DNA from 3 places in the Nocardioides xinjiangensis genome. Region 3 is predicted to be linked to each of the others. Evidence: predicted binding sites of a transcription regulator. Region 3 holds the regulator's gene; each other region holds the start of a gene.
The links. The regulator LexA, encoded in region 3, represses DNA repair genes until DNA is damaged. The targets are predictions, from matches to a motif close to TCGAACANNTGTTCGA.

Region 1: the regulator LexA is predicted to act here: its motif matches at 7,720-7,735, upstream of J3P32_RS04455 (HNH endonuclease signature motif containing protein).
Region 2: the regulator LexA is predicted to act here: its motif matches at 8,145-8,160, upstream of J3P32_RS13350 (HNH endonuclease signature motif containing protein).

What each region holds. Positions count from the first base shown of each region.
Region 1 covers NZ_JAFMSW010000001.1:925,304-934,943, forward strand. Annotated here, with positions in the region: gene J3P32_RS04415 (HAD family hydrolase) at 1-475, opposite strand, end outside; gene J3P32_RS04420 (PTS sugar transporter subunit IIA) at 472-936, opposite strand; gene J3P32_RS04425 (glucose PTS transporter subunit EIIB) at 933-1,166, opposite strand; gene J3P32_RS04430 (SIS domain-containing protein) at 1,189-2,256, opposite strand; gene J3P32_RS04435 (GntR family transcriptional regulator) at 2,354-3,124, shown strand; gene J3P32_RS04440 (PTS transporter subunit EIIC) at 3,121-4,365, shown strand; gene nagA (N-acetylglucosamine-6-phosphate deacetylase) at 4,367-5,497, shown strand; gene J3P32_RS04450 (hypothetical protein) at 5,526-5,759, opposite strand; gene J3P32_RS04455 (HNH endonuclease signature motif containing protein) at 6,137-7,654, opposite strand; gene J3P32_RS04460 (SAM-dependent methyltransferase) at 7,788-8,411, shown strand; gene J3P32_RS04465 (family 16 glycoside hydrolase) at 8,445-9,640, opposite strand, start outside.
Region 2 covers NZ_JAFMSW010000001.1:2,832,338-2,841,977, reverse strand. Annotated here, with positions in the region: gene J3P32_RS13385 (ferritin-like fold-containing protein) at 1-33, opposite strand, end outside; gene J3P32_RS13380 (DEAD/DEAH box helicase) at 187-1,626, shown strand; gene J3P32_RS13375 (ParA family protein) at 1,634-2,467, opposite strand; gene J3P32_RS13370 (SDR family NAD(P)-dependent oxidoreductase) at 2,529-3,344, shown strand; gene J3P32_RS13365 (ANTAR domain-containing protein) at 3,373-4,077, shown strand; gene J3P32_RS13360 (sensor histidine kinase) at 4,129-5,700, opposite strand; gene J3P32_RS13355 (GNAT family N-acetyltransferase) at 5,875-6,429, opposite strand; gene J3P32_RS13350 (HNH endonuclease signature motif containing protein) at 6,575-8,059, opposite strand; gene J3P32_RS13345 (P-loop NTPase family protein) at 8,319-8,858, opposite strand; gene J3P32_RS13340 (PHP domain-containing protein) at 8,860-9,640, opposite strand, start outside.
Region 3 covers NZ_JAFMSW010000001.1:1,169,997-1,179,636, reverse strand. Annotated here, with positions in the region: gene secD (protein translocase subunit SecD) at 1-664, shown strand, start outside; gene J3P32_RS18115 (hypothetical protein) at 783-914, shown strand; gene J3P32_RS05530 (ATP-dependent DNA helicase) at 971-2,977, shown strand; gene J3P32_RS05525 (sulfotransferase family 2 domain-containing protein) at 2,983-3,702, opposite strand; gene lexA (transcriptional repressor LexA) at 3,770-4,492, opposite strand; gene J3P32_RS05515 (LysM peptidoglycan-binding domain-containing protein) at 4,859-5,218, shown strand; gene J3P32_RS05510 (hypothetical protein) at 5,406-5,933, shown strand; gene J3P32_RS05505 (PKD domain-containing protein) at 6,053-6,700, shown strand; gene J3P32_RS05500 (hypothetical protein) at 6,796-7,128, opposite strand; gene nrdR (transcriptional regulator NrdR) at 7,474-7,959, shown strand; gene J3P32_RS05490 (vitamin B12-dependent ribonucleotide reductase) at 8,097-9,640, shown strand, end outside.

The sequences.
Region 1 (9,640 bases), 240 kb from region 3:
GGTCGACGCCGAGCCGCTCGCAAGCGAGGGCGTAGCCGGCCGGGTGCGGCTTGCCGTCGGCCACGTCGCGGGCGGTGACCACGAGGTCGACGCTCTCGAGGGTGAGCGACATGGCCTCCAGCGAGCGCTCGACCCACGGAGGACCGGCGGAGGTGACGATCGCCAGCGGTACGCCGGCGGCGCGGGCGCCCACCAACAGGTCGTGGGCGCCGGGCACGGGTGTCGGCGGGTCGTCGGGGATGAAGGGGATCACCTCGCGCGCGAGCTCGAGGGGGTCGAGGCCCGACCAGGGGCCCGGCTCGACGGCGAAGACGTCCTCGGCGCGCCGACCGGTGAAGATCGCGAGGTCGGGGAGCTCCCAGCCGCGGTGGGCGAACCACGCCTCGTAGGCCGCCCGGTGCAGCGGCTCGGAGTCGACGAGCGTGCCGTCGAGGTCGAGCAGGAAGGCCGAGACGTCCGGCTGGCGACCCGTCATGGAGTCGCGAACAGCAGGTCGCCCGCGGCCACCTGCTCGCCCAGGACGTCGCTGGCGACCGACCCCTTCTCGGCGTCCATCAGCACGACGGGCACCACGGGCGACACGTCGAGGCCGGCGGCCGTCGAGGGGAGGGTGGACGGGTCCCACGTGATCATCGGGTCGCCCGCGGCGACCTCGCTCCCCTGGGTGGCGAGCACCTCGAAGCCCTCGCCCTCGAGGCGGACGGTGTTGATGCCGAGGTGCACCAGCACCCCGACGCCTTCGCCCAGGACGACGAACGCGTGCGGGAGGACCTTGAGGACCGTGCCGGCGATCGGCGCGACGACGGTCGTGGGTCCCGCGTCGGGGTCGATGGCGACCCCGGGGCCGACCATCTCCTCGGCGAAGACCGGGTCGGGCACGTCGGTCATCGCCATGACGCGACCCGGGCAGGGGGCGAGCACCTCGAGGGAGGTCACATCAGGTCCTCGATGTCGTCGGCCAGGTTGTCGGCCTCGGGGCCGACGACGACCTGCACGACCGTGCCGCTCGCCATCACGCCGTGGGCGCCGGCGGCCTTGAGGGCGGCCTGGTCCACGAGGGACCCGTCCTTGACCTCGGTGCGGAGCCGGGTGATGCACGCCTCGATCTCGACGACGTTGTCGGCGCCGCCGAGGCCGGCGAGGATCTGCGCTGCCTTGCTGCTCATGTCGGTGACCTTTCAGTGGGCGTCAGCGGGCGGTGTCGGTCTGGGTGACCTTGTTGAGCCCGCGGGGGTTGTCGGGGTCGAGGCCCAGGCGTCGGGCCATCTGCTCGATCATCATCTGCGACGGGACGATGGACGCAAGCGGCTCGACCGTCTCGGGCAGGTCGGGACCGGCGATGTGGAGGTCGCACAGGCCGGCGAACGTCGTCGTGCCGCCGATGCCGAGCACCCGCGCCCCGCGGCCCTGCAGGTCGCGGACGAGGTCGGCCATCGGCTCGGCGAGAGGGCCGTGCGCGGAGCCGACGAGCACCGCGAGCAGGCCCTCGCTCACGACCGAGATCGGACCGTGGCGCAGGTCGGCGTAGGAGTATCCGCGCACCGGGCGCAGGCACGTCTCCTCCATCTTCAGCGCGGTCTCCAGCGCGGTGCCGAGCAGGAGGCCGCGCCCGGACACGACGACCCGGTCGGCCCCGGCGAGCGCCTCGGCGGCGGCGGAGACGTCGGCGTCGAGGAGCCCGGCGACGGCGTCCGGCACCCGCTCGAGGTCTCGGGCCAGCGACGGTCGCGCTCCCAGCGCGTCCGCGAGGACGGCGAGCGCCACGAGCTGGGCCAGGTAGGTCTTGGTCGCCGGCACGGCGACCTCCGGACCGGCCTGCGTGACCAGGGCGACGTCCGCGGCCTCGGCGAGCGGCGAGCCCGCCACGTTGGTCACCGCGACCGTGGCGGCGCCGCACTCCCGCGCCCACTCCTGGGTCTCCACGATCTCCGCGGTGGCCCCCGACTGGGACACCGACACGACCACCGTGTCGGACAGGTCGAGCCGCGCGCGGTAGTGGGTGGCGACGCTCGGCGCGGCGAGCGCGGCGGGCACACCGGCCGCGACCTCGAGCAGGTAGCGACCGTAGATCGCGGCGTTGTCGCTCGACCCCCGCGCGACGAGCAGCACGCGGCGCCGCCCCTCGGCGAGCTCGCGCAGGCGCGGCTGCTCGGGCACGAGGTGCTCGATCGTGCGCCGCGCCGCGGCCGGCTGCTCGGCGATCTCCGACGCCATCCGGGTGGGGCTGCCGGCGGCGGTGCGGTCCGGGTCGGTCATGAGGTCGTCCTTGACAAGGTCGAGGGGCGGGAGCCATGCTCCCCACTGGTACGTACCAGACCGTACCAATGGATCCCGCAGACGTCGAGAGGACGACATGGCCCGCCGGATCGACGACGGCCCTCGGCCCAAGCACGCGCAGCTGAGCGACGCGCTGGCCGAGCTCGCGACCCACGAGCTCGGACCCGACACCGCCATCCCGTCCGAGCGCGAGCTGATGACGACGTACGACGTCTCCCGGGCCACCGTCCGCAAGGCCATCGACAGCCTCGTCGCCGGGGGCCTCCTGCACCGCATCCAGGGGAAGGGCACCTTCGTCGCCCGGCCGCGCGTGGAGAGCCGCCTGCACCTGGCGTCGTTCTCCGAGGACATGCGCCGGCGCGGGCTGACCCCGTCGACCCGGCTGATGCTGGTCGACGAGGAGCGGCCACCGGCCGAGGTCGTGCGCGCCCTTCACCTCGGCGCGCGCGGCACCGCGTGGCGCATCGACCGGGTCCGGCTCGCCGACGGGCAGCCGATGGCGATCGAGCAGGGGTGGTACCCGCGGGCGCTGCTCCCCGACCTCGACACCGAGGACCTCGCGGGGTCGCTCTACACGCTGTTCGCGAACCGCTACGGCCTCGCCATCGACGCCGCCGAGCAGACCCTCTGGGGAGAGGCGGCCGAGGGCGCGACGGCGCGCCGCCTCGAGGCGCCGGTGCACACCCCGCTCCTCGTCTTCCGCCGCGTCTCGAGCGCGGCCGGGCGACCGGTCGAGTACGTCGTCTCGCGCTACCGCGGCGACCGCTACCAGGTCCACATGAACCTCGGCGCCCAGCAGGGCACCACAGGAAGAACCAGCACGATCGGAAGGAAACGATCCTCATGACCACCCAGGACGCCGCCGCGGGCGGCACCGAAACACAGAAGCGCAGGCTCAACCTCGCGCCGGTGCAGAAGTTCGGGCGCAGCCTCATGCTCCCGATCGCCGCCCTCCCCGTGGCAGCGCTGCTGCTGCGCCTGGGGCAGGCGGACCTCCTCGGCGAGGACGGCCTCGGCTGGGTCGACGTGGCTGCCGTCATCGGGGCGGCGGGCAACGCGCTGTTCGCCAACCTGCCGCTGCTCTTCGCCGTCGGCATCGCCATCGGCATGGCCCGGAAGTCCGACGGCTCGACCGCCCTCGCCGCCGTGGTCGGCTACCTGGTGTTCCGGGGCGTCGGCGACGCGATGTCCCCGGTCATCCTCGAGGGTGACGAGCTGATCAACTACGGCGTGCTCGGCGGCATCGTCTCCGGCCTCGTCAGCGCCTGGCTGTGGCAGCGCTACCACCGCATCTCGCTGCCGCCCTACCTCGCGTTCTTCGGCGGCCGCCGGTTCGTGCCGATCCTCACCGCCTTCGCGATGCTCGTGATCTCGGTGCTGATGAGCTTCGTCTACCCGGCCTTCGACGCCGGCATCACCTCTCTCGGCGAGTGGGTGACCGACAACGCCGTCCTCGGCGGCTTCGTCTACGGCACCATCAACCGCCTGCTGATCCCCCTCGGCCTGCACCACATCCTCAACAACCCGCCGTGGTTCATCTTCGGCGAGTACACCTCGGGCGGTGAGACCTACCACGGCGACATCGCGCGCTTCCTCGCCGGCGACCCGACCGCCGGCGCCTTCATGACCGGCTTCTTCCCGATCATGATGTTCGCGCTCCCGGCCGCCGCCATCGCGATCTGGCACGAGGCCAAGCCGCAGAACAAGAAGCTCGTCGGCGGCATCATGCTGTCGGCGGCGCTGACCGCGTTCCTCACCGGCGTCACGGAGCCGCTGGAGTTCGCGTTCATGTTCGTGGCGTTCCCGCTGTACGTCATCCACGCCCTGCTGACCGGCACCTCGCTGGCGCTGGTCAACGCCCTCGGCATCAAGGACGGATTCGGCTTCTCCGCGGGCCTGTTCGACTACGTCCTCAACTTCGGCATCGCGACCAAGCCGCTGTGGATCATCCCGATCGGGCTCGGCTACGCGGTCGTCTACTACTTCCTCTTCCGGTTCGTGATCCGCAAGTGGAACCTCAAGACGCCGGGTCGCGAGGACGACGACGCCGCCACTGACGGGTCGGTCCTCCAGCAGGACAACGCCTGACGTGATCGTCTCGGCAGCACAGGTGGTCACCCCGGCGCGGATCCTCGCGCCGGGGTGGCTGCACCTCCGCGGCGAGCGGATCGTCGAGGTGGGCGAGGGGGCTCCGCCGCGCGCCTCCGACGTCGACCTCGGTGACGTCACCGTCTCCCCCGGCTTCATCGACCTCCACGTCCACGGCGGCGGGGGCGCGTCGTTCGACTCGGGGAAGGCCGACGCGGCCGAGGTGGTGGCCGACACCCATCTTCGTCACGGCACCACGTCGATGGCGGCCAGCCTGGTGACCGACACGCCCGCCCGGATGGCGGCCGCCCTGCGCGAGCTCGCCCCCCTCGTCGACGACGGCCGGCTCGCGGGCATCCACCTCGAAGGACCGTGGCTGAGCCCGCAGCGCTCGGGCGCCCACCAGCCCGGCTCCCTGGCCGACCCCGAGCCCGGGGCGATCGAGTCGCTGCTCGCGGCCGGGGACGGCGCCGTGCGGATGGTGACCCTCGCGCCCGAGCTGCCCGGCGGGGTCGACGCCGTACGCCGTCTCGAGGCCGCGGGCGTGGTCGTCGCCGTCGGGCACACCGACGCGACGTACGCCGAGACCCGCGCGGCCCTCGACGCCGGCGCCCGCCTCGGCACCCACCTCTTCAACGCCATGCGCCCGCTGCACCACCGCGACCCCGGCCCGGTGGGCGCGCTGCTGGACGCCCCGGTCGACGTCGAGCTGATCGCCGACGGCGTCCACCTGCACCCCGCCGTGCTGCGCACGGTCTTCGCCGCCAAGCCGGGGCGCTGCATACTCGTCACCGACGCCATGGCCGCCGCCGGCGCTCCGGACGGCGACTACCGCCTCGGGCCCATGGCGATCGAGGTGCGCGAGGGCGTGGCCCGGCTCGCATCCGAGGGCGGCACGGGCGCGATCGCGGGCTCGACGCTCACCATGGACGCGGCCGTGCGCTTCGCCGTCCGCACCGCCGGCCTGCCGCTGCTGGACGTCGTGCACGCGGCGAGCACGGCCCCGGCCGCCGCCTGGGGCCTGGCCGACGTCGGCGCGCTGGAGGCCGGTCGGCGGGCTGACCTCGTGGTGCTCGACGACGCGCTCGAGGTCGTCCGCGTGATGCGGGCCGGAGCGTGGGTGCGGCGCTAGCCCGCTGGGCGACCCCGCCTCCCCCGCCTCAGTCCTCCAGGTCCTCGCCGTCGGCCGTCTCGGACCGGCGCCGTTCCTCGGGATCGTCGTAGCGCACCGCCTCGTCGGGGAAGTCCTCGCCGGTCGGGTGGCCTCCGGCCGGCGATCCCTCGGCCGGGTCGTACTCGCCGCGCGCGGCCGCCCACTCGGAGGTGGACGACGGCTCGGCCGCCTCCTGGTCGTCGTCGAGCCTGCCGAGCTGCTCGGAGCCGTCCTGGGTCATGTCGGTCCTCTCGGGTCGTCGGATGCCCGACCGGTTACCCGCGGGAGCGGCCTGCATGCGCCCGGGCGCCGGTCGTCGCGCCGCGCGGGTGCCGGCGTGCACTCTGGCTACCGCCGTCGTGATGTCCCTGAGCGGCTGATCGCTCACCGGGCCGCTCCCCGCCCGCGGGCGGCGACAGCGCGCGCCCGTCGAATCGGTGTGGCGTCCGATGTGTCGTCCGGCTGTCGTCCCACAGCCATGGCCTCGGCGCCGAAGCGACTCCCCCGCGGGCTTGTACCTCGAAGCTGAGGGCCTCGGACGCCGACGGCGCCCGAACCGCGACCGGGCTGCGCTCGACCGGGCGTGCCGGTGGCCCGATCACGGGGTGGGTGTCGGGCTCAGCGGGGCGGTTGGGGTCGTCGGTGGGGTGGGTCGGTGGTGACGGTGCGTCCGGACGGCAAGGTCCAGTGATAGGAGCCGTCGGGCTGGCGGTGGTAGGTGAAGTCGGCGAAGGTCTTGGCGCGGTGGTGACGCCGGCACAGCGGTGCCAGGTTGTCGGGGCGGGTCTGGCCCGGTGGTCCGCCGTCGTCGAGGGGGACGTAGGCGGTGATGTGGTCGAGGTCGCAGCGCTGCGACGGGCGGCCGCAGTGGGGGTAGACGCAGGTATCGTCGCGCAGCCGGACCGCTTCGGCCATGCGTGGGGGTGGGTCGTGGCGGTCCACCGCGGGGACGGCGGTGGTGTGCGGGTCGAGGTCCAGCACCGGGGTGACGGTGACCTGTCCGGCGGTGAGCAGCCACGACCGCAGCCGGTCCAGGAGCATCGGGCCGAGCCGGTCACACCGCGCCACACCACGGCTGACTGTGCCCACCCCCGTGCCCATCCCCGTGCCCATGCTTTGGTGGTCGAGGAGGTCGCGGTCGGTGACGTGCACGACCAGCCGCACCTCGCCCCGCTCGCTGCCCTGACTGTCTCCGCCGCCGCTGCCGCTGGTGGTGGGGCGTCGGAACGGGGTGGCGGGTTCGTAGGCCGCCTCCTCGGCGACGCACAGCGCCGGGTCGGTGTCAGGATCCACGGCGCGGTCGGGGTCCGCGACGTCCGCGGCGCTCAGGAGGTCGAGTGCCTTCTGCGGGTCGGCGAGCACCCCGACCGCGTGCGCGCGGCGCACCCCGAGCGCGCCGGGGTGGCCCAGGGAGCGCATCGTGGCGGCCATCGTGGTCACGGTGTGGTCGAACGCGACCGCATCGGCGGTGTCGAGCGTCATGAACACCGCCGACGTGCCCGGGGCGCCGTCGTCGTGGTGCACCTCGACGCGCCGTGCCGCCAACGCGTGGTCGTGGTCGGCGACCGCCCGGTCCGGGTCGGCGTACAACCGCGCCTCGTGGACCAGCACCGCGATGCGGTGCGGGTTCAACCGCCGCGGCTGCCACACCAGCAGCCGGTCCGCATGCCCCGCCGCCACCACGTCCAGGTCGCGCGAGACCCGCGCCGCCTCCCGCGCCAGCCGCACCGGCACCCGCAGCCCACGGGTCAGCGCCCACAGCCGCGGCAGCCGGTGGGCCAGGTCGAGCACGTCACCCACCAGCGCCAACGCCGCCTCGTGCGACACCCCCAGCACCGCCGCCAGCTCCATCACCGCGAACTCCGCCACCCGCGGTGTGCCCGCACCTGCGACCGGCAGCGCCCGCTCCCCGAACAACCCCGCAGCGCTCCCCACCGCCGGGACCGTGTCCGGCCGCCACCCCGCGACCAGGTCGTCATCGGTGTCCGGTGCCAGCACGTGGGCGTGCGCCCACGCCAACGCCGCCTCCAGCACCTCCACGTCGGCCCGCCGCCGCAACTCCACCGCGGCCACCGCACGATCCAGCACCGCACGGCTCGAGGGCCGATCAACAGCAGCCGGGGTGGTGGTGGACATGCGTCCAGTCTCCCAGACCCCACCGACAACCTGACCTGCCCGAACGCATCTGTGGAGAACTCTTTTCGAACACGCTGCCGAGTCGCCGGGGCGAGCGAGCGCCGGGCCTCGAGCGCCGTCCTAGGCTGGGCGCATGGACGCACGCGCATGGGACGAGCGGTACGCCGCGAGCGACCTGGTCTGGTCGCGCGAGCCCAACCAGCTCGTGGCCGCCGAGCTCGCGGACCTCACACCCGGCACGGCGGTCGACCTGGGGGCCGGGGAGGGTCGCAACGCGATCTGGCTGGCGAGCCGCGGCTGGTCCGCCACCGCCGTCGACTTCTCCCAGGTCGCCCTCGACAAGGGCGCCCGGCTCGCGGCCGACCTCGGGCCGGCGGCGCCGGACGTCACGTGGGTCTGCGCCGACGCGACGACCTGGCGCCCGTCCGCGCCGGTGGACCTGGTGGTGGTCGCGTACCTGCAGCTGCCGGCCGACGAGCGGCGCCGGGCTGTCCGGGGTGCGGTCGAGAGCCTGCGCATCGGCGGGACGCTGCTGCTCGTGGCGCACGACGCGACGAACCTCACGGAGGGCACCGGTGGCCCCCGGGACCCGGCCGTGCTGATGACGGCCGAGGACGTCGTGGCCGACCTGGCCGGCCTCGACGTCGAGGTGGTGCGCGCCGAGCGCGTCGCCCGTCAGGTCACCGCGGACGACGGCCACGGCGGAGAGGTGCGTCGTACGGCCTGGGACTGCGTGGTCCGGGTGGTCAGGCGCTGACCGCAGCAGGTCAGCGCCCGACCACCCGGAGGTTCAGCGGGTCAGCCGCACACTCACCCGCTGGGTGCCGCCGTCCTCGAACCGGACGACGAGCACGGCCTTGACGGTCGCCTTCTTGCCCAGCAGGGCACGAGCCCGCTTGGTGAGCTTGAGGGTGACCTTGTCCTTCTCACGCGAGTCGAGGTCGAACGTCCCGGCGCCGAGGCGCTTGCCGTCCTTCCCACGCGTGCGGAGGACCGCCTTGCCCTCGCACCCGACCGTTCCGCAGCGGACCGTGAGCTTGGCCTTGCGACGGTTGGGCGTCGCGTCGGCCTTCTCGCCCTTGACCTTCACCGACGGCGCGTCGGCCGGCGGGTTGGTCGGCGGGGTCGGGACCGGCGCGGGGGTCACGACCTTGACCTGGGCCTTGCCCTGGCCCGCGTCGTGCGCCACGTCTCCGGCGTACTTCGCGACCAGCTCGACGGTCCGTCCGGCAGCGAACGGGCCGACCTCGAAGGTCGCCTTGCCGTCCTTCAGCGTCGCGGCGGGCAGGTCGGTGCCGTCGACGGACAGCACCACCTCACCGGTCGGCGTCTCCTGTGCCGCAGACGTCACGGCGACCTCGACCTGCGCCTTCTTGCCCGTCTGGAGCTGCTCGGGCGCCGTGACGGTCACCGTCGCCGGCACGTTCTCCGGGTCGGCGAGCTCCTTGACCTGGACGTCGCGGTAGAAGACGCTCTCGCCGCCACCGTGGTTCTGCAGACCGATGTAGGACGGCCACTTCAACCGGTTCTCGTCGGTGCTGGTGAAGTCGTTCACCAGGACATCGTTGAGGTAGATCCGGATCCGCTTGCCCTCCACCTTGATCTCGTAGTGGTTCCACTGGCCCACCGGCTTGAGCGCGGCGTCGCGCGCGGTCAGGTCGGCCGACTGGAAGTTGTAGATCGCACCCGTCGTGCTGTCCGGGTCGTCGGTGGCGTCGATCTGGATCTCGTAGCCCTGGTTGACGGCCACCCACGGGTCGGTGCCCGGGTTCGGGAACCCGACGAAGACGCCGCCGTTGTCGTCCTTGACGAGCTTCCAGTCCAGCTGCAGCGAGTAGTCGCCCTCGAGCGGCTCGGAGTGCCACAGCAGGCCGAGGCCGCCGTTGGTCTTCAGCGTGCAGTCCGCCTCACGGGTGAACACGCCGGGGCCGGCCATGTTCCAGTCCTCGAGGCTCTCCGCGGTGCCGTCGAACAGCGTCCGGTAGC
Region 2 (9,640 bases), 1.7 Mb from region 3:
GCGGCGGTAGTCCTCGTCGGGCGATTCCGTCATGGTCGCAGCCTAGCGATATCATGACGGGGACCGAGCCGCCGTCCTTCCGCCGGTGGCCGCCTGTATGTGCGCGGTCGTCATCCCCTCCCGGGAGCTTTCGAGTGGGTCGACCGCATACGCGTGGGACACCCGACTCTTCCGAAAGCGACCTTCGTGACCACCTTCCGTGACATGGGCGTGCTGCCCGAGATCTGCGACGCGCTCGAGCGCGCCGGCATCACCACCCCCTTCGCCATCCAGGAGATGACCCTCTCGGTCGCGCTCCTCGGCACCGACCTGATCGGTCAGGCCCGCACCGGCACCGGCAAGACGTTGGCCTTCGGCATCCCCGTCCTGCAGCGCTCGGTCGCCCCCAGCGACCCGGCGTACGCCGACCTGCCGCAGGGCAAGCCGCAGGCCCTGATCGTCGCGCCGACGCGCGAGCTGGCGCTGCAGGTCTCCAACGACCTGCACCTCGCGAGCAAGGACCTGGGCCTCCGGGTCCTCACCGTCTACGGCGGTGTCGGCTACGAGCCGCAGCTCGAGGCGCTCGAGAGCGGCGTCGACATCGTCGTCGGCACCCCCGGCCGGCTCATCGACCTGGCCAACCGCCGGGCCCTCGACCTGTCCCACGTCCACGCGCTCGTCCTCGACGAGGCCGACGAGATGCTCGACCTGGGCTTCCTCCCCGACGTCATCACGCTGCTGTCGAAGACGCCCGAGACCCGCCAGACGATGCTGTTCTCGGCCACCATGCCGGCGGCCATCGTGGCGCTCGCCCGCACCCACATGCGCCACCCGATGAACATCCGCGCGGAGTCCTCCTACGAGAACGCCACCGTCCCGGCCACCGCGCAGTTCATCTACCAGGCCCACGACCTCGACAAGCCGGAGATCATCGGGCGCGTCCTCCAGGCCGAGGACGCCGACAAGATGATCGTCTTCACCCGCACCAAGCGCCAGGCGCAGCGGGTCGCCGAGGACCTCCAGGAGCGTGGCTTCAAGGCGTCCCCGCTCCACGGCGACATGGCGCAGGTGGCGCGCGAGAAGGCGCTGGCGAGGTTCCGCGAGGACAAGATCCAGGTCCTGGTGTGCACCGACGTCGCGGCCCGCGGCATCGACGTGCGCGGCGTCTCGCACGTCATCAACTACACCTGCCCCGAGGACGACAAGACCTACGTCCACCGCATCGGCCGCACCGGCCGGGCGGGTGCCTCCGGCACGGCGATCACCTTCGTCGACTGGGCCGACCTGCACCGCTGGAAGCTCATCAACAAGGCGCTCGACCTGCCGTTCGACGAGCCGCAGGAGACCTACTCGACCTCCGAGCACCTCTTCCACGACCAGGGCATCCCGGCCGGCACCAAGGGCCGCGTCGTCGACCCCGCCCCGGCCCCGAAGCGGGAGGCCAAGGACCGCGCTCCGCGCGAGCGCCGCTCGGGTTCCGGTCGCTCCGACTCCGGCCGCTCCGACTCCGGCCGCTCGGACTCCGGTCGCTCGGACTCGGGTCGCTCCGACTCCGGCGCCGCGGAGTCCGGTGACGCGCCGCGTCGTCGCAACCGCAGCCGTCGCCGTACGCGCGGCGGCCAGTCGGTCGAGGCCCCGAAGGCCTGACCTCCGGTCACCGCCTCGATCGGGCGGGCCTCGCCTTCGGGCGCGAGGCCCGCTCGACCAGGGCGCGCGCCACCTCGCGATAGGCGGCGGCGCCCTTGCTGGTGCGGCTCGTCGCGAGGATCGAGCGCCCGGCCGCCGGCGCCTCGGCGAACTTGATCGTCTTGGGGATCGGCGGCTCGACGACCTCGAGGTCGTAGGTGTCGCTGATCGTCTCCAGCACGGTGCGGGCATGGGTGGTGCGGCCGTCGTAGAGGGTCGGCAGCACGCCCCACACCTCCAGGCCGCGGTTGGTGAAGCGGCGCACGTCGTGCACGGTGTCGAGCAGCTGGCCGACGCCGCGGTGCGACAGCGTCTCGCACTGCAGCGGCACGAGCACCCCGTCGGCCGCCGTGAGCGCGGCGACGGTCAGGACGCCGAGCGAGGGCGGGCAGTCGAGCAGCACCCAGTCGTACGCCTCGTCCCCCCGGTCCTCGGCGAGCTGCTCGAGCACGCCCGCGACGACGTGCTCCCGACCGGTGCGGGTGAGCAGGTCGGCCTCGGCGCGGGCGAGCTCGATGGTGGCCGGCAGCAGGTCCACCCCGTCCTCGGTCGCGATGACGACCTCGGCGGGGTCGACACCCCGGGTCAGGACGTGGTGCACCGAGGTCTCCACGTCCTCGGGGTCGACGCCGAGGGAGAAGGTCAGGCACGCCTGCGGGTCGAGGTCCACCAGGAGCACGCGGTGCCCGAGCTCGGCGAGCGCAGCACCGATGGACGCCACGGACGTCGTCTTGGCGACGCCGCCCTTCTGGTTCGCGACGGCCAGCGTGACCGGGGCCGCTGCGGTGCTGTGGGTGCTCATCGTCGGCCATTGTGCCGGACGGGGTCGCGGTCCATCCGGACCTCCTGAAATGCTCGGGCCCATGACGACCTCCCTCATCACCGGCGCGACCGCCGGCATCGGCCACGAGTACGCCGTCCAGCTCGCCGCCCGCGGCGACGACCTCGTCCTCGTCGCACGCGACTCCGCGCGGCTCGAGGAGGTCGCCGAGGAGCTGCGCCGCGCCCACCGGGTCGACGTCGAGGTGCTGGCGGCCGACCTCACCGACCGCTCCCAGCTGGCTCGGGTTGAGGCCCGGCTCGCGGACCGCGACCGCCCGGTCGACCTGCTCGTCAACAACGCCGGCTTCGGGCTCAGGAAGCGCTTCCTCGACAACACCGCGGACGAGGAGACGGCGATGCTCGAGGTGCTGGTCACCGCCGTGCTCCGGCTCAGCCACGCCGCCCTCGGCGCGATGGCCGAGCGCGGCCACGGGGGCATCATCAACGTCTCCAGCGTCGCCGCCTTCCTCCCCCGCGGCACGTACTCCGCCGCCAAGGCGTGGGTCAACAGCTTCAGCGAGTGGGCGCACCTGGAGTACGCGTCGCGCGGCGTCACCGTCATGGCGCTGTGCCCGGGCTTCACGAAGACCGAGTTCCACGAGCGGATGCAGGTCCGGCGCGGCGACGGCTTCATGTGGCTCGACGCCGACTTCCTGGTCCGCACCTCGCTCGAGGACTTCGCGAAGCGGCGGGCCTACTCCGTGCCGGGGGCGCAGTACAAGGCGATCCGGCTGCTCACCAAGGCCATCCCCAACCGCGCCCTGCGGCTGACGCAGTCGGTGGGGGCGGTGAGCCCGCACGCCGGTCACCGTCCGCGGTGGCGGCCCGGCTGGCGGGCCGGCGTGCGGCGAACCTAGGATCGCGGTTCGACGACGGGGAGGTCGGATGAGCAAGCCCGCGGTGGACTACGGCGCGGTGTTCGACGCGACGCCGACGCCGTACCTGGTCCTGATGCCCGACCTCGTGATCGTCGGGATGAACCGGGCGCGCGAGGCGGTGACGGGCACGCGGCGCGAGGACATCGTCGGCCGGCCGGTCTTCGAGGTGTTCCCGGACAACCCGGGCGACCCGGCCGCGACGGGGGTGCGCAACCTCCGGGCCTCGCTCGAGCGCGTCCTGGCGACGAAGGCGCCCGACCCCATGCCCGTGCAGAAGTACGACCTGCTCGACCCCAACACCGGCGACTTCGTCGAGCGGTGGTGGAGCCCGGTGAACGTGCCGGTCCTCGACGAGGACGGCGAGGTCGCGCTGCTGCTCCACCGCGTCACCGACGTGACGGAGTGGATGCAGGTCCGGTCAGGGCGCCAGCTCGAGGTCGTGCCGTCGCTCGACGAGGCGGACAGCGACCTCTACGCCCGATCCCAGGACCTGCACGCCGCGTGGATGCAGGCCAGCTCGGACCTCGAGAACTTCCGCACGGCGATGCAGTCGCAACGCGTGATCGGCCAGGCGGTCGGGTTGCTCATGGCCCGGCGCGGCCTCGACGCGCAGCAGGCGTTCGCCGTGCTGGCCACGCAGTCGCAGCACACCAACGTCAAGCTGCGCGAGGTCGCGGCCGAGCACGTCGCCCGCCACGGCCGGCCGGACTGACGCAGGCCGGCCGCCGGCGCGCAGCACCTCGGCGAGGAGCCGGCGACGGGCTCATGCGTCCCCGTCGACGGGGAGCCGGACGGACACGACGGTCCCGCCCGCCGTCCCGCCCTCGATCCAGATCCTGCCTCCGTGCCGTTCGACGATCCGTCGGCAAGTCGCCAGCCCGATGCCGGTCCCGGGGTACGCCGTCGCCTCGCGGTGGAACGCCTCGAAGACCCGCTCCCTCGACTCGGGCGCGACGCCGATCCCGTTGTCGGCGAAGCGCAGCGTCCACGCGTGCGTCGCGGGGTCCTTCTCGGCGCTGACGTGCACGTGGGGCACCACTCCGGGCGCCACGTACTTGAGGCCGTTGCCGATGATGTTGGACACCACCTGGCGGAAGAGGATCGCCTCCACGTGCAGCGACGGCAGGTCGTCGCGGGTGACGCGGACAGGGCGGTCGGACAGCACGGCCAGCTCGTTCGCGACGTCGTCCACCAAGGCGTCGAGGTCCACCTCCTCGCGGCGCAGCGCGGCGCCCTCGGCGCGCGAGTACGCCAGCAGGCCCTCGATCAGAGAGTTCATCCGCCGTGCGGCGCGGGCGATCGCCGCGGCGGCACGAAGCGCCGTGGCACGCTCCCCCTCCGACTCCGCCAGCAGGTCGGCGTGCATCGCGATCGCCGTCAGCGGGTTCTGCAGGTCGTGGGCGACGGCCGCGCTGAAGCCGTCGAGCTCGGCGTTCGCCGCGGCCAGCTCCTCGTTGGCCCGGCGCAGCTCACGGTTGAGCCGGACGAGCTCCTGCGCGGCCGAGCGTCGCTGCGTGACGTCCACGAGCTGGTGGATGCTGTGGATCGGCGAGCCGTCGACCTCGCGCACGACGGTGGCGCTGAACGCCACCCAGACGTGTCGGCAGTCGCGACCGATGAAGCGCTTCTCGTACTGCAGCTTGTCGACTGCACCATTGAGGAGCCGAGGAACCAGCCGGGCGTCGCGGCGCGCGTCGTCCGGGTGCGTGATCTCGCCGCACGACATGGAGCACAGCTCCTCCTGCGAGTAGCCGAGCATCTTCACAGCCGCCGGGTTCGCCGAGATCACGCGTCCGAAGTCGGCGTCCCCGACCTCGGTCAGGAGCATGCCGACCGGCGCGTTCTCGAACGCCATCCGGAAGCGGTTCTCGCTGAGCTCGAGCGCCGTCCGAGCCGACTCCCGGTCGGTCACGTCACGGATGAAGGCGTGGAACCGGGGACCACCGTCCCACTCCAGCTCGCCGACGCTCAGCTCGACGAGGATGTGGCGGCCGTCCCGGCACACGGCCTCGACCTGCACGGGGTCGGCTCCCAGCCGCGGACGCCCACCGGCCGCGCGGCGCCGGAGCCCCTCGTCGTGGGCCGCCTTGTACGGCTCCGGCACCACCAGGTCGGTGAGCGGCTGCCCGACCGCCTCCTCCACCGACCATCCGAAGAGCCGCTCCGCCGCGCGGTTCCACCACTCGACCCGGTCCTCGTGGTCGAGGACGACGAAGGCGTCCGGCGAGGTGTGCATGGCCGCGAACAACAGCTGGTCGCGTGAGGCGGCAGCATGGTGTCCGTCGGTCGCGGCCGCGCGGAACACAGACGTCTCGCGCCCGGCCCCACCCTCCATGTCGGTCAGTATGGACCCTGGCGGCCCCTTCGCGGCGGGTCGTGCACGAGCGGGGTCCGGCAGGCGGTGCGTGCAGGACCCAGAAGGAGGCAGGAGGACGACATGGGGCCGTGGGTTCCTACCACGTGGCACGCCATCGGCACGAACGCACGCACAGACGCGGCGATGCGATGCCTACGCGAGGTGGAGATCCGACGCGATCTTGCTGTAGACGGCGAGATCGACCCTTCCGGAGTGAACGAGTCCGGCCGACCGCGCGACGCCCTCGTGGATGAACCCGGCCGACTCAGCCGCCTTCTGCGAAGCCTTGTTGCCGGTGGCGCACTGGATCACGACCCGCGCCATGCCCTGGTCAGACATGGCCCAGTCGGACAGGACCCGGGACGCCTTGCCCGCCAGCCCGCGTCCTCGCGCCCAGGGCGCGACCCAGTAGCCGATCTCGGTCTGACGCACGAGCCAGTCGGTGTTCTTCAGGTCGATGACGCCGCACAGCCTCCCAGCGATCTCGATCCGTCGCACGAGACCCGCGCCGCTCGTGTGCATCTCGGGTGCCATCTCCTGGATGAACCCACGCGCTGCGTCAGCGGTGTACGGCTTCGGAAGCGGTAGCCATCGCTGGGTGGTCTCGTCACGACATGCCGAGGTGACGTCCTCGACGTCGCCTTCGCCCAGAGGGCTGAGGCGGAAGCCGTCACCCGCCAGCACTGCGTCATCGAACCGGCTGTCCATGTTCAGAGGCTAGAGGTTTGCTTGCAGTGGAGAACATCGCTTCGCACGGCCGCGGTGTCGCCAGGGCTGCGCTCGCCGAGCAGACGACTCGCTCGTCGGCAGGTCCGGGCGTGCCGGTGGCCCGATCACCGGGTGGGTGTCGGGCTCAGCGGGGCGGTTGGGGTCGTCGGTGGGGTGGGTCGGTGGTGACGGTGCGTCCGGACGGCAGGGTCCAGTGGTAGGAGCCGTCGGGTTGGCGGTGGTAGGTGAAGTCGGCGAAGGTCTTGGCGCGGTGGTGACGCCGGCACAGCGGCGCAAGGTTGTCGGGGCGGGTCTGGCCCGGTGGTCCGCCGTCGTCGAGGGGGACGTAGGCGGTGATGTGGTCGAGGTCGCAGCGCTGTGACGGGCGGGAGCAGTGGGGGTAGACGCAGGTATCGTCGCGCAGCCGGACCGCTTCGGCCATGCGTGGGGGTGGGTCGTGGCGGTCCACCGCGGGGACGGCGGTGGTGTGCGGGTCGAGGTCCAGCACCGGGGTCACGGTGACCTGTCCGGCGGTGAGAAGCCACGACCGCAGCCGGCCCAGGAGCATCGGGCCGAGCCGGTCGCAGCGCGCCACACCACGGCTCCCCATCGCCATGCCCGTCCCCCTGCCCGGGTGGTCGAGGAGGTCGCGGTCGGTGACGTGCACGACCAGCCGCACCTCACCCCCCTCACTGTCTTCACCGCTGGTGGGGCGTCGGAACGGGGTGGCGGGTTCGTAGGCGACGTCCTCGGCGACGCACAGCGCCGGGTCGGTGTCGGGATCCACGGCGCGATCGGGGTCCGCGACGTCCACGGCGCTCAGGAGGTCCAGTGCCTTCTGCGGGTCGGCGAGGACCCCGACCGCGTGCGCGCGACGCACGCCCAGCGCGCCGGGGTGGCCCAGGGAGCGCATCGTGGCGGCCATCGTGGTCACGGTGTGGTCGAACGCGACCGCGTCGGCGGTGTCGAGCGTCATGAACACCGCCGACGTGCCAGGAGCGCCGTCGTCGTGGTGCACCTCGACGCGCCGCGCCGCCAACGCGTGGTCGTGGTCGGCGACCGCCCGGTCCGGGTCGGCGTACAACCGCGCCTCGTGGACCAGCACCGCGATGCGGTGCGGGTTCAACCGCCGCGGCTGCCACACCAGCAGCCGGTCCGCATGCCCCGCCGCCACCGGGTCCAGGTCGCGGGAGACCCGCGCCGCCTCCCGCGCCAGCCGCACCGGCACCCGCAGCCCACGGGTCAGCGCCCACAGCCGCGGCAGCCGGTGGGCCAGGTCGAGCACGTCACCCACCAGCGCCAACGCCGCCTCGTGCGACACCCCCAGCACCGCCGCCAGCTCCACCACGGCGAACTCCGCCACCCGCGGCGTCCCGGCACCCGCGACCGGCAGCGCCCGCTCCCCGAACAACCCCGCAGCGCTCCCCACCGACGCAACCGTGTCCGAGCGCCACCCCGCCACCAGGTCGTCATCGGCGTCCGGTGCCAGCACGTGGGCGTGCGCCCACGCCAACGCCGCCTCCAGCACCTCCACGTCGGCCCGCCGCCGCACCTCGACCGCCGCCACCGCACGATCCAGCACCGCACGGCTCGAAGGCCGATCAACAGCAGCCGGGGCGGTGGTGGACATGCGTCCAGTCTCCCAGACCCCACCGACAACCTGACCTGCCCGAACACCTCTGTGGAGAACTCTTTTCGAACAGTCGCACGCGTCGGCTAGCACGTGTTCGGTCCGTGCGCGGCACGCCGGGCGTCGTGGCCGCGACGGGTACCCACACCCTCCCTCACTGAACCGGCGGGTGACGGCGACGGCGACGCTGACCGATCGGAGTACTGAGATGAACAACAGCCAGCGCACGAGCGTCGGCAGGCACTGCCGCGACGCGCGCCTACTCGGCCACCGGACGCTCGTCCCCCAGCGAGGCCAGCCACGCCTCGAGCTCGCGCGGACGACGGAACAGCAGCACCTCGGGCCCGTCCGCCGAGGCGGCCCACGCCCGCATCCGGGTGCGCTTGCGCGCGAAGGACTGGAAGTGCCACCGGATGATGGATCGCCGGCCGAGCATGTTGCGCCAGGACTCGACGTTGCCGTTGCAGCGTGGCTCGCGGGTGACGGCGCCCGTGACGGTTCGGCGGACCAGCCTCCCCAGCGAGAGCCAGCGGGGGTAGTCGAGGCCGACCACCAGCTGCACCCGCGGTAGCACGACGTCCAGCCACGCGCCGTACGCCGAGTCGAGCACCCACCGCTCCCCTGCCACGATCTCGGTGAACACCGCGCGCTGCACCGGTTGCTCGACCGGCACCCAGCCCGGCAGCCAGGTCAGCTCGTCGACGAGGGTCACCGGGAGACCGGTGCGGGCACCGATGGCGAGCGCCGCGGTGCTCTTGCCGCTCCCCGTCACGCCGTAGACGAGGATCCGGTCGGGCACGTCAGCCGCCGAGCGGCCGGCCGGCGAGGGACAGCAGCCGCTCGTACTGCTCGGGGTCCGTCGTGTTCACCCCGAGGTCGTGGTCGACCTTGCCGAGGCCGTGGTGGTCGCTGCTCCCCGTCACGACGAGGTCGAGGTCCGCGGCGATGGACCGCAGGCGCGCGCGGAACGCAGGGCTGTGGTCCTGGTGGTCCACCTCGATCCCGGCGAGCCCGAGCTCCTTCAACGAGGCGAGGGCGGGCTCGTCGAGCACGCTGCCGCCGCTGCGGCCCCACGGGTGGGCGATGACGGCGACGCCCCCGGCGGCGGTGAGGATCGGGATCATCTCCTCCAGCGGCACCGCGTAGCGGTCGACGTAGCCGGGGCGGCCCGGGTTCAGCAGCACGTGGAAGGCCTCGGTGCGGTCGGCGACGATCCCCATGCGCACCAGCGCGTCGGCGACGTGCGGGCGACCGGCCGCGACGGAGCCACCCGCCTCCCGGCGTACGTCGTCCTCGGTGATCGCGATGCCGCGTGCCTGCAGCGCGGCCACCATCGCGGGCGTGCGTGCGGTGCGGCCCGCGAGGATGCGGTCGAGGACGGCGACGAGCGGAGGGTACGCCGGATCCGGCAGGTAGCCGAGGAGGTGGACCCCCCGGTGGCGGAACGTCGTGCTGATCTCGAGGCCCGGGACGAGCGTGATGCCGGCCTCGTCCGCCGCCCGCTGCGCCTCGGCCCACCCGGACATGGCGTCGTGGTCGGTGAGCGCGACGACGTCGAGCCCGGCGGCAGCCGCCTCGCGC
Region 3 (9,640 bases):
CGAGATCTCGAACGAGGAGGAGCAGCGGATCGAGGACGAGCTCGCGGCGGTCGGCGGCGACGTGTCGAAGGTCGACGACCAGCAGATCGGCGCCTCCCTCGGCGAGGAGCTGCGCAACAACGCGCTCATCGCCTTCGGCGTCGCCTTCCTCGCCCAGCTGCTCTACCTCGCCTTCCGGTTCAAGTGGACCTTCGGCGTCTCGGCCGTCATCGCGATGGCCCACGACGTGCTGATCGTGGTCGGCATCTTCGCCTGGATGCAGAAGCCGATCGACGGCATCTTCCTGGCGGCAGCGATGACCATCATCGGTCTCTCCGTCAACGACACCGTCGTCGTCTTCGACCGGGTGCGCGAGCGGTGGTTCGGCTCGAAGCCCGAGGACGACTTCAGCTCGCTGGCCAACAAGGCCGCGGTCGAGACGGTGCCGCGCACCGTCAACACCGGCCTCGGCACGATGTTCATCCTCGCCGCGCTCGCGATCCTCGGCGGCGACTCGCTGCGCGACTTCTCGATCGCGCTGCTGATCGGACTCATCGTCGGCACCTACTCCTCGATCTTCACCGCCACCCCGCTGGTGACCTACTTCCAGGAGAAGTGGCCGATGAGCCGGGTCAAGAAGGAGAAGGTCGAGCGCGCGCCCGAGGACTCCGGCGCCGTCGTCTGAGCGGTTGGTTTGCTTTGGAATCCCCCGCTCAAGCGGGGGATTCCGAACTTCCGGGGGCGTGCAGACCCCCGGAAGTTCGCACAACCCTCGTGAGGTCCCGGGGCGTACGCTGCCTGGCATGTTCTGGATCCTGCTGATCGTCGTCCTGGGCGTGGTCGCCTACCGCTACCGCGTGAAGCTCCTCGCGAAGGTGCTCGGCCAGCCCGAGCGGCGCATCGAGCGCCAGATCGGCCGCAAGAAGAACCACTGACACCCGCTGTGGACGCGGTACGCCGAGCTGTCGGCGCCGCCCCGTAAGGTGCTCTGGTGCCCGCGACCGACACCGCCCCCGCGCCCGTGACCACCCCGGTCCCGACGGTGCTGGCCAAGGCGGTCACGGCCCTCGGCGGGCAGCAGCGCGACGGCCAGGTGCAGATGGCCACCGAGGTCGCCGAGGCGATGGAGGAGGGCCGCCACCTCCTCGTGCAGGCCGGCACCGGCACGGGCAAGTCGCTCGGCTACCTCGTCCCCGCGCTGCTCCACGACAAGCGCGTCGTCGTCGCCACCGCGACCCTCGCCCTGCAGCACCAGCTCGTCGAGCGCGACCTGCCGCGGCTGGTCGAGGCGGTCAAGGACGTCCCCGGCCTCGACACGTCGTACGCCGTGCTGAAGGGCCGCTCGAACTACGCCTGCCTGCACCGGATCCGCGCCGGCGTCCCCGACGACCAGGGCGCCCTCGTCGACGTCCCCACCGGCTCGATGGCCGAGAAGGTCCTCGAGCTGCGCGCGTGGGCGGAGGAGGAGTCCGAGCAGGGGGGCAGCGGCGAGCGGGACAACGCCCCTCGGCACACCGACCGCGAGTGGCGCCAGGTGTCGGTCAACCACCGCGAGTGCCTCGGCGCCGCGAAGTGCCCGTTCGGGCAGGAGTGCTTCGCCGAGCTCGCTCGCGAGAAGGCCCAGCGCAGCCACCTCATCGTCACCAACCACTCCCTCCTCGCGATCGACGCGATCGAGGAGGTGCCGATGATCCCCGACTACGACACGGTCGTGATCGACGAGGCCCACGAGCTGACCGCCCGTGTCACCCAGGCCGCCACCGACGAGCTCGGCGTCTCCGACATCGAGCGCGCCGCCCGGCGCGCGTCGCGCTGGACCGACGGCGCCGACGGCGACCCCGCGGGCGACCTCGAGGACGCCGCGCAGCAGCTGGCCGAGGCCATCGAGGCGACCCCGCCGGGCCGCATCGACCAGCTGTCGACCCAGCTCTCCGACGCGCTCGTGCTGGTGCGCGATGCGGCCCGCGCCTGCCTGTCGGCCTTCCCGCGCGAGTCCGGCGGCGATGGTGACGGCGACGCCGGGCGTACGCAGGCCAAGGGCATGGTGCAGGAGGTGTACGTCAACGCCGAGCGGATGGCCGCGGGCTCGCAGGCCGACGTGCTGTGGCTGGGGGAGGCGCGCGACCGGTTCCCGGCTCGGCTCCACGTCGCCCCGCTGCAGGTGTGGGGCCCGATGCGCGACCGGCTGCTGACCGACAAGACCGTCGTCTTCACCAGCGCGACGCTGATGCTCGGCGGCGAGTTCGGTGCGGTCGCGACCTCGCTGGGCCTCAAGCCGACCGAGCGCGTGGGCTCGCAGGTCGCCAGCCCCGACCCCGACTCGGCGCTGCCGTGGAAGGGTCTCGACGTCGGGTCGCCGTTCGACTACGGCCAGCAGTCGATCCTCTACGTCGCCCGCCACCTGCCGCAGCCCGGCCGCGACGGCCTGGGGCCGGCGCAGCTCGACGAGATCTGCGACCTCGTCGACGCGCTCGACGGGCGCACGCTGGGCCTCTTCTCCTCGCGCCGCGCGGCGGAGGCCGCAGCAGAGGCGGTCCGGGCCCGGTTGCCGCACCTCACGACGCTCGCGCAGGGCGACGCCCAGCTGCCGGAGCTCGCCAGGCAGTTCGTCGAGGACCCGCACACGTGCCTGTTCGGCACGCTGTCGCTGTGGCAGGGCCTCGACGTGCCGGGCGACACCTGCCAGCTCGTGATCATCGACCGGATCCCGTTCCCCCGCCCCGACGACCCGCTGATGTCGGCGCGCCAGAAGGCCGCCGACCAGGCCGGCGGCAACGGCTTCATGCAGGTCGCCGCCACCCATGCCGCGCTCCTGCTCGCGCAGGGCGCCGGTCGCCTCATCCGCACGACGTCCGACCGCGGCGTCGTCGCCGTGCTCGACCCGCGCCTGGAGACCGCGCGCTACGGCCGCTTCCTCAAGGCGTCCCTGCCGCCGATGTGGTCGACCACCGACCCCGCGCTCGTACGTCAGGCGCTCGCGCGGCTCGGCGCCGCCTAGCCCGGTCAGGGCGCGTAGCCGAAGAGCTGGTAGTCCCGGCGGTACATCGTCGCCACCAGCTCGCGTAGCTCGGCGGAGACCTGGCGGTCGCGCCCGCCGGGGGCGGTCTGGTTCCGCGGCGCGGTCGGCACGGCGGGGGCGCCGACGCCCTCGCAGACCTCGGCGAAGTCGCGGTCGAAGGTCTCGAGCCGGCCGACGAAGTCGACCCGGTTGAGGTCGATCATCCGGCTCTGGAGCGTGAGGTGCTGGTCGGTCCCTGGCACCGCGGACAGGTCCTGCGCAGCCGTCCAGTAGGCGAACTCCTCGACGGTCTGCATCCGCTCGTGGGTCGCGGCGTCGAAGTCGTAGTAGTTGTGGTCGACGACCTTGTCGTGCCACGCCGAGACGAACCGGTCCAGCGGGTCGCGCACGAACGCGAAGGTGAAGTAGTCGGCGAAGCTGGCGAGCGGGTAGCGCATCCGCATCGCGTGGTCGACGTCCATGCTGACGCCGTGCTGCTCGCAGTGGTGGCGGATCGTGCGCGTCGCGACCTTGGCCACCCGGTACCAGACGAACCGGTGGCTGTGGCTGATCGTCAGGTTGTACGCCAGCGGGCTGAGCCAGGCGGACTGCTCGCCCGCCGCGGCCAGCCGGTCGACCGCGGCCTGCGCCTCCGGCACGAGCCGGCGGCGGTTGCCCGGGCGCGTGCGGAAGACCAGTGGGTCGGGGACGGCGGACTCGGGCATCGGCGCGAGGCTACACCGGCGGCCGCGCGGCGCCGCGGGCCCGCCGCGCGGGTCGGCGTACGACGCCTCAGACGCGGCGCAGCACCGCGGTCACGACGCCGAGGATCGTGGCGTTGTCACCGGGGATGGGGTCGTAGGCCTCGTTGTGGGGCAGCAGCCAGACGTGGCCGTCCTTGCGCTGGAACGTCTTGACCGTCGCCTCGCCCTCGATCATCGCCGCGACGATCTGGCCGTTGGTCGCGGTCTGCTCCTGGCGGATCACGACGTAGTCGCCGTTGCAGATCGCCGCGTCGACCATGGAGTCGCCGGAGACCTCGAGCAGGAAGAGGGTGCCGTCGCCGACGAGCTGCTTCGGGAGCGGGAACACGTCGGTGACCTGCTCCTCGGCGAGGATCGGGCCGCCGGCGGCGATCCGGCCGACGACCGGGATGTTGACCGCGGCCGGGGCGGCGTCACCGATGCCCGTCTCGTCGATGCTGGTCTCGTCTGCGCTCGAGATGGAGCGGCGCGCGGCCATCACCTCGGGCAGGAACACCTCGAGGGCGCGGGGCCGGTTGGGGTCGCGCTTGAGGAAGCCCTTGCTCTCCAGCACGCGGAGCTGGTGGGCGACGCTGGAGGAGGAGGTGAGGCCGACGGCCTGGCCGATCTCACGCATCGACGGCGGGTATCCCTTGGACTCGATGGAGTCCTTGATCGTGGCCAGCACGCGCTGCTGGCGCGGGGTCAGGCCGGTGGCGTCCGGGGGTCCGTCGGGCATCTCGATGACGTTCTTGTCGTCGGACTTGGCCATGGGCTCCTCCAGTACGGTTGCCGGCTCCCTCCGCGGCTCGGATGGGACAGGAGCAGGTGTGCTCACCGTAGTCCTGTCGGCGGGAGGGGATCAAACACCTGTTCGAACTCCGCGTGTCGCGGTTGGCATCGGTGCTGGGCGTACGTGCGTTGCTGACCGGCGATCAGTTTCGTGCGCCGGGGCGCTTGGCGCGTGGCGAACGATTGTTCGACCTGGTGCTTGCGTTGTTCGAACAGGTGCTCTAACGTCGTACACACGTTCGATCGAACGTCTGCTCGACGCCGATGGCGAGAAGCCGCTGTCGGTGGCTCCGACTAGACATTCGCTCGACAGACACCCACGGCTGATCTTCCCCAGGAGGCCACCATGAGCACCCTCAGCCTTTCCCCCGCTTTCCGGACCCCGGTCACCCCGGCCCGCGCCCGCTCGACGGTGCGCCTGACCCGCCGTGGCCGACTGGTCGTCTTCCTGACCTCGCTGTTCCTGGTCCTCGGCGTGGCGTTCATGCTCGCCGGTGGTGCCGTCGGCACCGACGAGGCCGGAAAGCCCGCCCCGACCGAGATCGTCCAGGTCGCGCCCGGAGACACCCTGTGGGGGATCGCCAGCGAGATCGCGACCGACGGCGACGTCCGCTCCGTGATGAGCGAGATCGAGCGGCTCAACGCCCTCGAGTCCGCCGGCCTCTCGGCCGGCCAGAAGCTCCGCGTCCCGGTCGCCACCGACTGACGCGCGAGGCCTCCACCAGCCGCTTCGACCCCGGCTGGTGGACCAAGGGGAAGGCGAGGGGCGGGCCTGCGGGCCCGCCCCTCGGCGCATCTTCGGACGTCGTCCACAACTGAGGTTGCGAGGGTGGTTGACCGGCCACCGCGGTGGGTAGTTTCGTGGTGCAGGCGTTGTTCTCGGGAGGCACGACATGCACGTACGCCGCGCACTGGCGCTCATCCTCGCGGTCCCGCTGCTGATCGCCGGGTGCTCGGACGGCGAACCGACGACGGAGCCGACGCCGAAGATGCCCGAACCGTCGAGCTCGTCGCCTACCCCGACTCCGGTCGAGGCCGAGACGCCTGAGGCGGAGAGTCCGGAGGACTTCATCCGGCGCTGGGTCAAGGCCGGCGACGAGATGCAGGTGACGGGGGAAACCGCCACCTATGAGGCTCTGGTGGAGGACTCATGCAAGGCCTGCAAAACCTTCGTGAAGTCGGTCGAGAAGGTGTACGCAAGTGATGGCACGGTCGAATTCGCTGGCTCGACCATCAACAGCATTCGGTCCCGGAAAGGGAAGCCGCCGACTTTCCAAGTCACCAAGACCCTCCCTGAGACTGTCATCAAGCGCGGCCCCAGCGCCGAGCCTGAAGTGCTGCCAGCAGGCAGAACCACTCTTCTCGTGATTCTCAAACGTCGAAGTGACCAGTGGTCAGTGTCGTACTACGGGATTTTGTGATGTCCCGCGCGATAGCCCTCCTCGTCTTGGCGGCGCTTTGTCCGGTCCTCATCGTCCCGGCGCCCGCTCAAGCTGATTCATGTCTCGCGGTCGGAATGGATGGCGTCTCGGCTGAATGCGTGTGGACGTACGCGGACTACTCCTCTAGCGCGAACTCCGGCGACGGCCACACGTGGGTGGTCACCATCCAGTGCGGCAACGGCGGCATCTGCGTCGAGCACGTCGAGTGCGTCGAGGGTGGCGAAGAGGGCTACGTGCACGACGTCTACATGGACGGCACTGACGTAGGAGATGTCTGCGTGCCGGGGCGGGAGGTCGACCAGGTCAACATCGTCCAGCTGATCCTGCGCGAGTTCAGACGGTACGGCTGGCCGGCATCGAGGCTCGTGGTGCAGCCCACCGGCGGTAGGACCCTCGTGAACTTCGAGACGAACTTCTACACACCCGACCACCGCCCGGTCGACCACAGCGTCACCCTGGCCGGCCAGGGAGTCGACATCCGTGCCCACCCGGTGGAGTACACCTACGTCTTCGGCGACGGCACGACCGAGCGTACCTCCAGCCCCGGGGCGCCGCACCCCGACCTCGACGTCACCCACCAGTACCTTCGGACCGGGGCGGTGGCGGTGCGCGTCGACACGACGTACGCCGGCGAGTACCGGATCGGCGGCGGCGAGTGGATCTCCATCCCGGACACCCTGACGGTGGTCGGCGCGTCCCAGGGCCTCGAGGTCGTCGAAGCCCTGCCCCAGCTCGTCCTGCCGTAGCTCGGCGCAGGCGACGCGCGAGGACGCCGCCCGGACGCCGCCATGACCGGGACGGTGGAGGATCCGAGCCACCAGGTGGCTCGGATCCTCCACGATCAGCGAGCCGCGCGCTTCCCGCCCACCGGCCGGGGCGCCTCGTCCGCGGGCTCCGGCGGCGAGGTGATCCCCAGCGCCCGCATCAGCCGCGCGACCAGCAGCAGCCCGGTGAATAGGCAGGCGATCGCGCCGAGGCAGGCCAGGGCCATGAACATCCACGCCGACGAGCTGCCTCCGCGCGCCGCCGTACCGAAGTCGATGGCGGCGAAGACGAGGTACCCCCAGGCCACCACGCAGACGGTGATGGCGGCGCCGAGGACGAGCGCCGCCCTGTTCAGTGTCCGAGGCGGACGGGCGCCCTTGCGCGACCCTGCTCGCTTCCCCGTGGACACCCGCTCATTGTGTCGGATGTGGCCTGAGTGAGGGCGGCAACGACGCCGGAGAGACGCGCGACACGCCGCCTCGTCGCCCGCCGGGAAGCCACTGACCTGCAGTTTTACCTGCACCGCGAATTTGATCCACCGAGGTACGGCATTCGCTTGCCAAGTCTCGTGGCCGGGGCGTACGGTTACCACTACATCTAGTAGTTACACCGCTGTAGTTATCCACATCTGGTGCACAGGCTGGGGATGTCACCGCACAGGTCCAGACTAGATGTCCACAGGAAGATCCACAGGCGCCGACCCGTTATGCAGGGTGAGTGAGGCGCGCCCGAAAGCCGCGAGAGGAGGGCCACCGTGCACTGCCCGTACTGCAAGAACGAGGACACCAAGGTCCTCGACTCGCGCGTCGCCGACGACGGTGGCTCGATCCGCCGCCGCCGCACCTGCGCCCAGTGCGACCGCCGGTTCACGACGGTCGAGAAGATGCAGCTGACGGTGCTCAAGCGCTCGGGTGCGACGGAGCCGTTCAACCGCGACAAGGCGATCGCCGGCGTCCGCAAGGCCTGCAAGGGCCGCCCGGTCACCGACGGCCAGCTCGCCTGCCTCGGCCAGGAGGTCGAGGACGCCCTGCGCCTGAGCGGCCAGGCCGAGTTCGACGCCAACGAGGTCGGCCTCGCGATCCTGGCCCCGCTGCGGGCCCTCGACGAGGTGGCGTACCTCCGCTTCGCCTCGGTCTACCGCGCGTTCGAGTCCGCCGACGACTTCGACGCCGAGATCAAGATGCTGCGACTCGAGCGAGCCGCCGACGATCAGCCCGCGCCAGCCGCGCAGACGGGCTGACCCCCAGACGGCCCGGCAGGTAGTGGGGAAGCTGCCTGCCGGGCCCACCAACTCCGAACACCCCCCGAGAAGAGCTCCGCGGACGCGGTCCGCAGAAGTCAGCACCACCCACCCACCAGGTTCGACGAGGAGAACCCATGACCGAGACGGTGAGCACCCGCGCCAAGGGAGCGGCGAAGGGCAAGGGCCTGAAGCTGGAGCGCGTCTTCAGCACTGCAGGCACCCACCCCTACGACGCCATCACGTGGGAGCGTCGCGACGTCGTCCAGCAGAACTGGAAGACCGGCGAGACCGTCTTCGAGCAGCGCGGCGTGGAGTTCCCCGACTTCTGGTCGGTCAACGCCTCGACGATCGTCACGACCAAGTACTTCCGCGGCGCCGTCGGCACCGACGCCCGCGAGTGGAGCCTCAAGCAGCTCATCGACCGGGTCGTGAAGACGTACACCAAGGCCGGCATCGACCACGGCTACTTCGCCACCGACGCCGACGCCGAGATCTTCGAGCACGAGCTGACCTGGCTGCTGGTCAACCAGTACTTCTCCTTCAACTCGCCGGTGTGGTTCAACGTCGGCACCCCGTCGCCGCAGCAGGTCTCGGCCTGCTTCATCCTCAGCGTCGACGACTCGATGGACTCGATCCTCAACTGGTACAAGGAGGAGGGCTTCATCTTCAAGGGCGGCTCCGGCGCCGGCCTCAACCTCTCCCGCATCCGCTCCTCCAAGGAGCTGCTCTCCTCGGGCGGGACCGCCTCGGGCCCCGTCTCCTTCATGCGCGGCGCCGACGCGTCCGCGGGCACCATCAAGTCGGGCGGCGCCACGCGTCGTGCCGCCAAGATGGTCGTCCTCGACGTCGACCACCCCGACATCGAGGAGTTCGTGATGACGAAGGCGCGTGAGGAGGACAAGATCCGCGCGCTGCGCGACGCCGGCTTCGACATGGACCTCGGCGGCGCCGACATCACCTCCGTGCAGTACCAGAACGCCAACAACTCCGTCCGTGTCAGCGACGAGTTCATGCGCGCGGTCGAGGACGGCACCGAGTTCGGCCTGCGCTCGCGCGGCACCGGCGAGGTCATCGAGACCGTCGACGCCCGCGACCTGTTCCGCAAGATCAGCCAGGCCGCGTGGGAGTGCGCCGACCCGGGCCTGCAGTACGACGACACCATCAACGACTGGCACACCAACCCCGAGACCGGCCGCATCACCGCGTCCAACCCGTGCTCGGAGTACATGTCGCTCGACAACTCCTCGTGCAACCTCGCCTCGCTCAACCTGCTGAAGTTCCTCAAGGACGACGACACCTTCGACGCCGCGCTGTTCGCCAAGGCCGTCGAGTTCATCATCACCGCGATGGACATCTCCATCTGCTTCGCCGACTTCCCGACCGAGGCGATCGGCCAGACCACCGTCGACTACCGCCAGCTCGGCATCGGCTACGCCAACCTCGGCGCCCTGCTGATGGCCATGGGCCTCGGCTACGACTCCGAGGGCGGCCGCTCGATGGCCGCCGCGATCACCTCGCTCATGACCGGTACGTCGTACAAGCGCAGCGCCGAGCTCGCCGGCATCGTCGGCCCGTACGCCGGCTACGCCCGCAACGCCGACGCCCACAAGCGCGTGATGCGCAAGCACCAGGCGGCCAACGACGTCGTCCGCGTGCTGCACACCGAGGACGGCCGCGT